Regions from separate parts of the Hydrogenophaga sp. PBL-H3 genome, predicted to be linked through region 2. Evidence: predicted binding sites of a transcription regulator. Region 2 holds the regulator's gene; the other holds the start of a gene.

Region 1 (3,883 bases), 2.1 Mb from region 2:
GAAAACGTTTCTGCGTGGTGAGCGAGGCCTTGAGCCGCGTCAGCAGGTCGTTGATCGACGACACCAGCGGCGCGACCTCCTGCGGGATGAACGACTCCTCGATCGGGCTGAGGTCGTCCGGCTTGCGCGCCCGGATGCGCTGCTCCAGTTCGTTGAGCGGGCGGATGGCGCGCACCAGTGCCAGCCACACCAGCAGCACCGCCAGCGGCAGGATCACGAACTGCGGGACCATCACGCCCTTGATGATCTCGGTGGCCAGCGTCGAGCGTTTGCCCTTGGTCTCGGCCACCTGCATCAGCACCAGGCGCTGCGGATCGCTGCGCGCCAGCCAGGTGTAGGCCACCCGCACCTCGTCGCCGCGCACGGTGTCGTCGCGCAGCAGCACGCGCCCGGGCTCGGGCTCGGGCGCTTCGTTGTCGCGCGGTGGTGGAAAGTCGAGTTCGCCACTGATGAGGGCGCCACGCGGATCGAGCACCTGGTAGTAAACGAGATCGCTGTCGTCGGCGCGCAGCAGATCGCGCGCTTGCGCGTTGAGCTTGAAGGTGATCTGGTCGTTTTCGAGCACCACGAACTGGGTGAGGGCTTGCAGGTTGAATTCGAGGGCGCGATCGAACGGTTTGCTGGCGATGCCCTGCGCCACGAACCAGGTGAGTGCCAGCGACAACGGCCACAGCAGCAAGAGCGGCGTGAGCATCCAGTCCAGGATCTCGCCGAACAGGCTGCGTTGTTCGCGCTGAAACAGGCCGAATCCCTTCGGCGCCAGCCGGCCGTCCGCCGGGGGCAGCGGCTCGCTGAAAGTCCGACCGTCAGCTGGCGATTTTTTCAAGGCAGTAGCCCAGCCCGCGCACCGTGGCGATGCGGATCGGGCCTTTTTCGATCTTCTTGCGCAGGCGGTGGATGTAGACCTCGATGGCGTTGTTGCTCACCTCTTCGCCCCACTCGCACAGCCGCTCGACCAGCTGGTCCTTGCTGACCAGGCGCCCGGCGCGTTGCAGCAACACCTCCAGCAGGCCGAGTTCGCGCGCCGAGAGTTCGACCATCTTGCCGTCGATGGTGGCCACGCGGCCGGCCTGGTCGTATTCGAGGGGGCCGTGGCGGATGGTGTTGGTGCTGCCGCCCATGCCACGGCGCGCCAGTGCGCGCACGCGCGCCTCAAGCTCCTGCAACGAGAACGGCTTGGCCATGTAGTCGTCGGCCCCGTAGTCCAGGCCCTTTACGCGTTCCTCGATGCTGTCGGCGGCGGTGAGCACCAGCACCGGCATCGAGGAACCGCGCGAGCGCAACCGCTTGAGCACCTCCAGGCCATGCAGTCTGGGCAAGCCGAGGTCCAGAATCAACAGGTCGAACTCGTTGTTGGTCATCAGGGCGGCGTCGGCTTCGCTGCCGCTGGACACGTGGTCCACCGCGGCGCCCGCCGCGCGCAGGCTGCGCAACAGGCCGTCGGCCAGAACCTGGTCGTCTTCTGCAATCAGGATGCGCATGGGGGGAGTCTCCTGTGCTGATCGGGCAGCGTTGTTATGGTGCCGCGTCGCGGGTGCGCGTGACAGTCAAGGCAGGTGCATTTTAGGTCGCATACCCCACGCCGTAGCCTGTCCGGGCCGAGGGCTTTCACCGGGAGGGCACGGCCGCGCGCGCCCCCGGTGCTTCCGATCCATAGGCCTCCAGGCCCAGGGCCACCACCGTAGCCACCGCGTCGCCCACCTGCGAGCGGAACTCGGCCTCGGCCTGCGCCACCGCCGTGCGAAACGCGTCCAGCCACAAAAGGCCGGTGTCGGTGAAGACAATGCGCCGCGCCCGGGCATCGCGCGGGTCGGGCTCGCGCCGCACCAGGCCCCAGGCCTCGCACTGCGTCACCAGGTCGCCCATGGCCTGTTTGCTCATGCCGGCCTGGTGCGCCAGCTCGGTCAGGCGCGAGCCGTGCAAGCCGAGGTGACGCGTGATGTGGATGTGGGCCGCGCCCACCTGCGCACGCGCCGCGAGGTGAGAGAGTGCCAGCGGCACGTTGGCGTCGTGTGCCATCAGGCTGAGCACGCGCTCGTCGAAGCGCCGCAGCGCCAGGCCCATCAGCCGGCCGAGGTGGCCGCCGCGCCAGCGGTCGTCGGGTTCCATGGGCGTTTCAGGGAGGCTTTCCGTCATGCGCAAATAGTAAGGCAAACTGACAAAAAAATGAAGAATCGTGATTCAATCAGCTTGTAAACTGCTGTTCAAGCATCCAGCCTGTACACAACCACACAGGCCTTGCCAACCCTTCCAACCAGCCCAGGAGCCCCCATGGACGCAGCCGTCAAGCCCAACCCCCTCAACAGCGAAAAAGCCAAGGCCCTGCAGGTCGCGCTGGCCCAGATCGAGAAGCAATTCGGCAAGGGCACCATCATGCGGCTGGGCGAAGGCGAGGTGATCGAAGACATTCAGGTGGTGTCCACCGGATCGCTCGGCCTGGACATCGCGCTGGGCGTTGGCGGCCTGCCTCGCGGTCGTGTGGTCGAGATCTACGGCCCGGAATCCTCGGGCAAGACCACGCTCACGCTGCAGGTGATCGCCGAGATGCAGAAGCTCGGTGGCCAGTGCGCGTTTGTCGACGCCGAACACGCGCTGGACATCCAGTACGCACAGAAACTCGGCGTGAACCTGCAGGACCTGCTGATCAGCCAGCCCGACACCGGCGAACAAGCCCTCGAAATCGTGGACAGCCTGGTGCGCTCCGGCGCGGTCGACCTGATCGTGGTGGACTCGGTGGCCGCGCTCACGCCCAAGGCCGAACTCGAAGGCGAAATGGGCGATTCGCTGCCCGGCCTGCAGGCCCGCCTGATGAGCCAGGCGCTGCGCAAGCTCACCGCGCACATCAAGAAGACCAACTGCATGGTGATCTTCATCAACCAGATCCGCATGAAGATCGGCGTCATGTTCGGCAGCCCCGAAACCACCACCGGCGGCAATGCGCTCAAGTTCTACGCATCGGTCCGCCTGGACATCCGCCGCACCGGCACCATCAAGAAGGGCGAAGAGGCGATCGGCAACGAAACCAAGGTCAAGGTGGTCAAGAACAAAGTGGCGCCACCCTTCAAGACGGCCGAGTTCGACATCCTGTTCGGTGAAGGCATCAGCCGCGAGGGTGAGATCCTCGACCTCGGCGTGGTGCACCGGGTGGTGGAGAAGTCGGGCGCCTGGTACGCCTACAACGGCGAGAAGATCGGCCAGGGCCGCGACAATTCGCGCGAATTCCTGCGCGAGAACCCCGAACTGCGCGTCGAGATCGAGAACAAGGTTCGCACCGAACTGGGCGTGCCGCTGCTGCCGGTGGAAGAAGCACCGGCACCCGCCAAAGGCGGCAAGGCAGCAAAAGCCGCCAAGGCCGAAGCCGGCACTGCGCCGCTGGCCGAGTGAGGGTCGCGTTCACGGCTTGGGCCGTGAGCGTTTCACATGGGCTTTGACCAGATTTCCCTCAAGGGCCGGGCGCTGCGCCTGCTCTCGGGGCGGGAACACTCGCGCACCGAGTTGCAGCGCAAGCTCCGCGCGCATGAAACGGAGCCGGGCGAACTGGCCCGGGCGCTGGACGAACTGGAGGCCAAGGGCTTCATCAGCGAACAGCGCGTGATCGAGTCGGTGGTGCACCGGCGCTCGGCAAAGCTGGGCGCCTCGCGGGTGCGCCAGGAGCTGCAAGCCAAGGGCCTGGACCCGCAGGCCGTGGCCGAGGCGGTGGCCGCACTGCAGGGCTCCGAGGTGGCGCGTGCGCGCGAGGTGTGGCGCAAGAAGTTCGGCCAGCCGCCCGCGGACGCCGCCGAGCGGAGCAAACAGATGCGGTTTCTGGCTTCGCGCGGCTTTGGCGGTGAAGCGATCCGGCGCGTGGTGCAGGGCGCCGATGACGACAGCGGGCTTTAAAGGC
Region 2 (3,883 bases):
GCTTCTCTGCGCATTTCAGCTTTCGAACCGCGTCCTGGTAGTCGTCAAGAATCACTATGTTCATGCGCCTATTGTGCCCGCGCGGCCCAGGCTGGTCGCTCTTTTGCCTCAGGCTGCGCGGGCCATGGATGCCTGTTCCAGCGCAGCGAGGCGGTCCAGTTCGGCACACACATCGTTGATGGGTCCAGATATGACCAGACGCATGTCGGGTCGCTTCACTGGCCGCACGTCGGCCTGGCGCAGCACGCGCACCCGACACAAGGACGCTGCGCCTGGCTCACTCGCCTGGCTTTGGCGAGTCTGAGGCGTGGCGCTGTTGGCCGCTTCCCTGTTCAACCAGCCCGCACGGGTAAAACGTTGCATGGCCCTGGCTGCCACCGCTGAAGCGGCCGGGCGGGCATCGCGTTGTGAAGGCATGGGCAACCAGCAGTCGATCAACTGCAGGGGGGCGCGCCACGTGTTGGTATTGAAGATTTTTCCCATGCGAAACTCCAGATGAGGGGTTGAACACAGGCAGGATTGGAAGGAAGTTGCCAACGCAGGGATGTGTCCACATGACGAGCCGTTCGCTCGTCGGACCAAACGCCCGCCACCTGCTGAGGCAACGCGACCCGAAGGTCAGAGTTGGAAGCTGTTGCGGATGAGGCCCACGGCGAGGCCTTCTATTTCGAACGGTTCACCGGGCTCGACCACGATGGTTTTGTAGTCCGGGTTCTCGGCGTGAAGCTCGATGACGTTTTGCCGGCGCATGAACCGCTTGACGGTCACATCGTCTCCCAGCCGAGCCACCACGATCTGGCCATTCTTGGCTTCCTTGGCGGACTTCACCGCGAGCAGATCGCCATCGATGATGCCGACGTCGCGCATGGACATGCCACGGACCTTGAGCAGGTAATCCGGTTCTCGCTGGAACAGGCTGCGTTCCACGTGATAGGTCTGATCCACGTGTTCTTGCGCCAGGATGGGCGAGCCAGCCGCCACACGCCCAATGAGGGGCAGCATGAGCTGGGCCAGGCTGGGGAGCGGGAGTGTAAGCTGACGCCCACGTGAATCGTTGATGGAGCGCAGGTCTTCGCTGCGCAGACGGATGCCACGCGATGTGCCGCTGACCAATTCGATCACGCCTTTGCGTGCCAGGGCCTGCAAGTGTTCCTCGGCCGCGTTGGCCGACTTGAAGCCGAGCTCGCTGGCGATCTCGGCACGCGTTGGCGGCGAACCTGTGCGTGCAATGGCGGTCTGGATGAGTTCCAGAATCTGCTGTTGCCGGGCGGTGAGCTTGGGCGTGGTGGCGGGCATGTCGAGCATGTGAACCTCATCGGGGTGGATGCTTAACCGGGCGGGGTATCCGATCGGTAAGTCACTGTTTTCTTATCCAGTGGCTGTATTTTTAACCAGTTCAAAGGACTTGGCAAGTGGTGAATGACAACCAGGCGCGTCGCCTTGTGGTTCTGGGTACCGGCGGAACGATTGCCGGACGCGCAACCCAGGCGAATGACAACGTGGGCTATGTGGCAGGACAGGTGGCTGTGAGCGAACTGGTGGCGATGGTTCCGATCCTGGCGGATTGTCCGGTGGACGTGGAGCAGGTCGCCCAGATCAACAGCAAGGACATGGTGCTGAGCGTGTGGCAAGCGCTGGCCCAGCGCGTGGCCGCGCACCTGGATAGGCCCGAGGTGGCCGGCATCGTGATCACACACGGCACCGACACGATCGAAGAGACTGCCTTTGTGTTGCAGACGTTGTTGATGCCGTCCAAACCGGTGGTGCTGACGTGCGCGATGCGTCCCGCCACCGCGCTGGTGCCCGACGGGCCACAGAACCTGAGCGATGCGGTAGCGGTGGCCCTGCATCCGCAGGCGAGTGGCGTGGTGGTCGTGTGCGCCGGGCGCATTCATGGCGCTCTGGACGTGGCCAAGGTGCACCCCTACAGGACGGACCCGTTTGGCTCAGGCGATGCGGGAGATCTGGGCTGCGTCGAAGAGGCGCGCTTGCGCATGTTCAGGCCCTGGCCGCAAGCCGTGAGCCGTGGCACGCACGATGCCGCAAGACTGCGCTCTTTGATGCGCGTTACCGCGCTTCCCCGCGTGGAATTGATGTTCAGTCACGCTGGCGCCGATGGCGAGATGGTGCGTGCCCTGCTCAGCCACAGCCCTGCAGGTGCGCAGCGGTTGCGCGGCATCGTCGTGGCGGGCACGGGCAACGGCACGGTGCACGACGATCTGTTGATCGCGTTGAAACAAGCACAGGCTCGTGGCGTCGACGTGGTCGTGGCCAGCCGGTGCGCGCAAGGCCGTGTGGTGCCGCACCCTGGCCAACCGCTGCCAGACTCGGCCGGGCTCTCGCCGGTCAAGGCGCGTCTGGCGCTGGCGTTGCAGTTGCTGGAGAGCTGAGATGCTGCTGGCTCTGGGTGCACATCCTTGGGCTTACCCCATGCTGGAGGTGGTGCATCTGATCGGTGTGGCCTTGATCCTGGGCAATCTGGTCTTGCTGGAGTTGCGCGTGTTCGGATGGGTGTCCGAGTTGCCAATGGAGCCGTTGGCCCGATTGAGCCTTGGGCTGGTGGGTCTGGGTTTCGGCCTGGCCACGATAACGGGTCTCTTGATGTTCGGCACACAGCCCGGGGAACTGCTGGCCAACCGTGTGTTCACAGTCAAAATCGCGTTGATCATGCTGGCTGGCTGCAATGCGGGCTGGTTCCATGCACGCCGTTCGCTGCAGCTCCAGGACGCGACTGCCCGCTTGAGCATGCTCGTGTCCTTGGTCATCTGGATTCTGGTCATCACCTGTGGGCGCTGGATTGCCTACGTCTAATGGAGACCCTCATGCAACGTCGTGAATTTGTGCAATTGGCAGCGCTGCTGGGCAGTGGCGGCGGTATCGCGGACGCCCTGGCACACCATGGCTGGAGCAGCTTTGATCAGAGCCGCCCGGTCTACCTGGAAGGCAAGGCTGCCGATGTGAGATGGCGCAACCCGCACGTCGAACTGGCGCTTGAGCTGCCCGAGACACTGCGTGTGCCTGCCGATCTCGCCCAACGAGCACTGCCAGCGCAGACCGCCGGTGTGGACGGGCCTGCCTTGCTGGCCAAGGCGGTGGTGCCGACCCGGCGCGATCGCCGATGGGAAGTCGAGTTGGCGCCGCTGTTTCGACTCGGGCAGTGGTAGATGCCCGAGATCAAGAACGGTGAGGCCCTCTCGTTGGTGGGCTTCACCTTCAAGGACGAGGCCGGCGCTGCCACCGTGCGGGCCGAATATGTGTTTTTGGGCGGCAAGGTCTACGGTCTGCGCTCAAGCCCGGCTTGAGACATGGCATGACACAAAAAAACCCGGCACAAGGCCGGGTCTTTCATGGGGGACGACGGATTACTTCGAGAGGGCCTCGAAGGCGCGCGCCGTGATGTCTTCGACCGAGCCCATGCCGCTGATGGCGCGGTATTGTGGGGCCGCAGCGGCGTCGGTGCGCGCCCAACTGCTGTAGTAATCCACCAGCGGGCGGGTCTGGGCGCTGTACACCTCCAGCCGCTTTTTCACGGTCTCTTCTTTGTCGTCTTCGCGCTGGATGAGCGGCTCGCCGGTCACGTCGTCCTTGCCTTCGACCTTGGGTGGGTTGAATTTCACGTGGTAGGTGCGGCCCGACGCAGGATGCGAGCGGCGCCCGCTCATGCGCTCAATGATCGCGTCAAAGGGCACGTCGATCTCCAGCACATAGTCGAGCTTGACGCCGGCGGCCTTCATGGCGTCGGCCTGGGGGATCGTGCGGGGGAAGCCGTCGAACAGGAAACCTCCCACGCAGTCGGGCTGCGCAATGCGCTCCTTCACCAGATTGATGATCAGGTCGTCGCTGACCAGACCGCCAGATTCCATGACAGCCTTGGCTTGCAGTC

The links. Region 2 encodes LexA, which represses DNA repair genes until DNA is damaged. Its sites were predicted from a motif close to ACTGTATNNNNATACAGT; they were not measured.
Region 1: a site for LexA is predicted at 2,200-2,217, ahead of recA (recombinase RecA). Genes of this name have one in related genera too.

Annotation. Positions count from the first base shown of each region.
Region 1 covers NZ_CP044972.1:4,334,719-4,338,601, reverse strand. Annotated here, with positions in the region: gene F9Z44_RS20315 (sensor histidine kinase) at 1-694, opposite strand, end outside; gene F9Z44_RS20310 (response regulator) at 807-1,481, opposite strand; gene F9Z44_RS20305 (MarR family winged helix-turn-helix transcriptional regulator) at 1,609-2,109, opposite strand; gene recA (recombinase RecA) at 2,272-3,384, shown strand; gene recX (recombination regulator RecX) at 3,421-3,879, shown strand; gene argC (N-acetyl-gamma-glutamyl-phosphate reductase) at 3,876-3,883, opposite strand, start outside.
Region 2 covers NZ_CP044972.1:2,211,757-2,215,639, forward strand. Annotated here, with positions in the region: gene F9Z44_RS10305 (D-2-hydroxyacid dehydrogenase family protein) at 1-64, opposite strand, end outside; gene F9Z44_RS10310 (hypothetical protein) at 109-483, opposite strand; gene lexA (transcriptional repressor LexA) at 619-1,296, opposite strand; gene F9Z44_RS10320 (asparaginase) at 1,416-2,390, shown strand; gene F9Z44_RS10325 (hypothetical protein) at 2,392-2,811, shown strand; gene F9Z44_RS10330 (DUF6152 family protein) at 2,823-3,164, shown strand; gene F9Z44_RS23275 (hypothetical protein) at 3,165-3,302, shown strand; gene adk (adenylate kinase) at 3,363-3,883, opposite strand, start outside.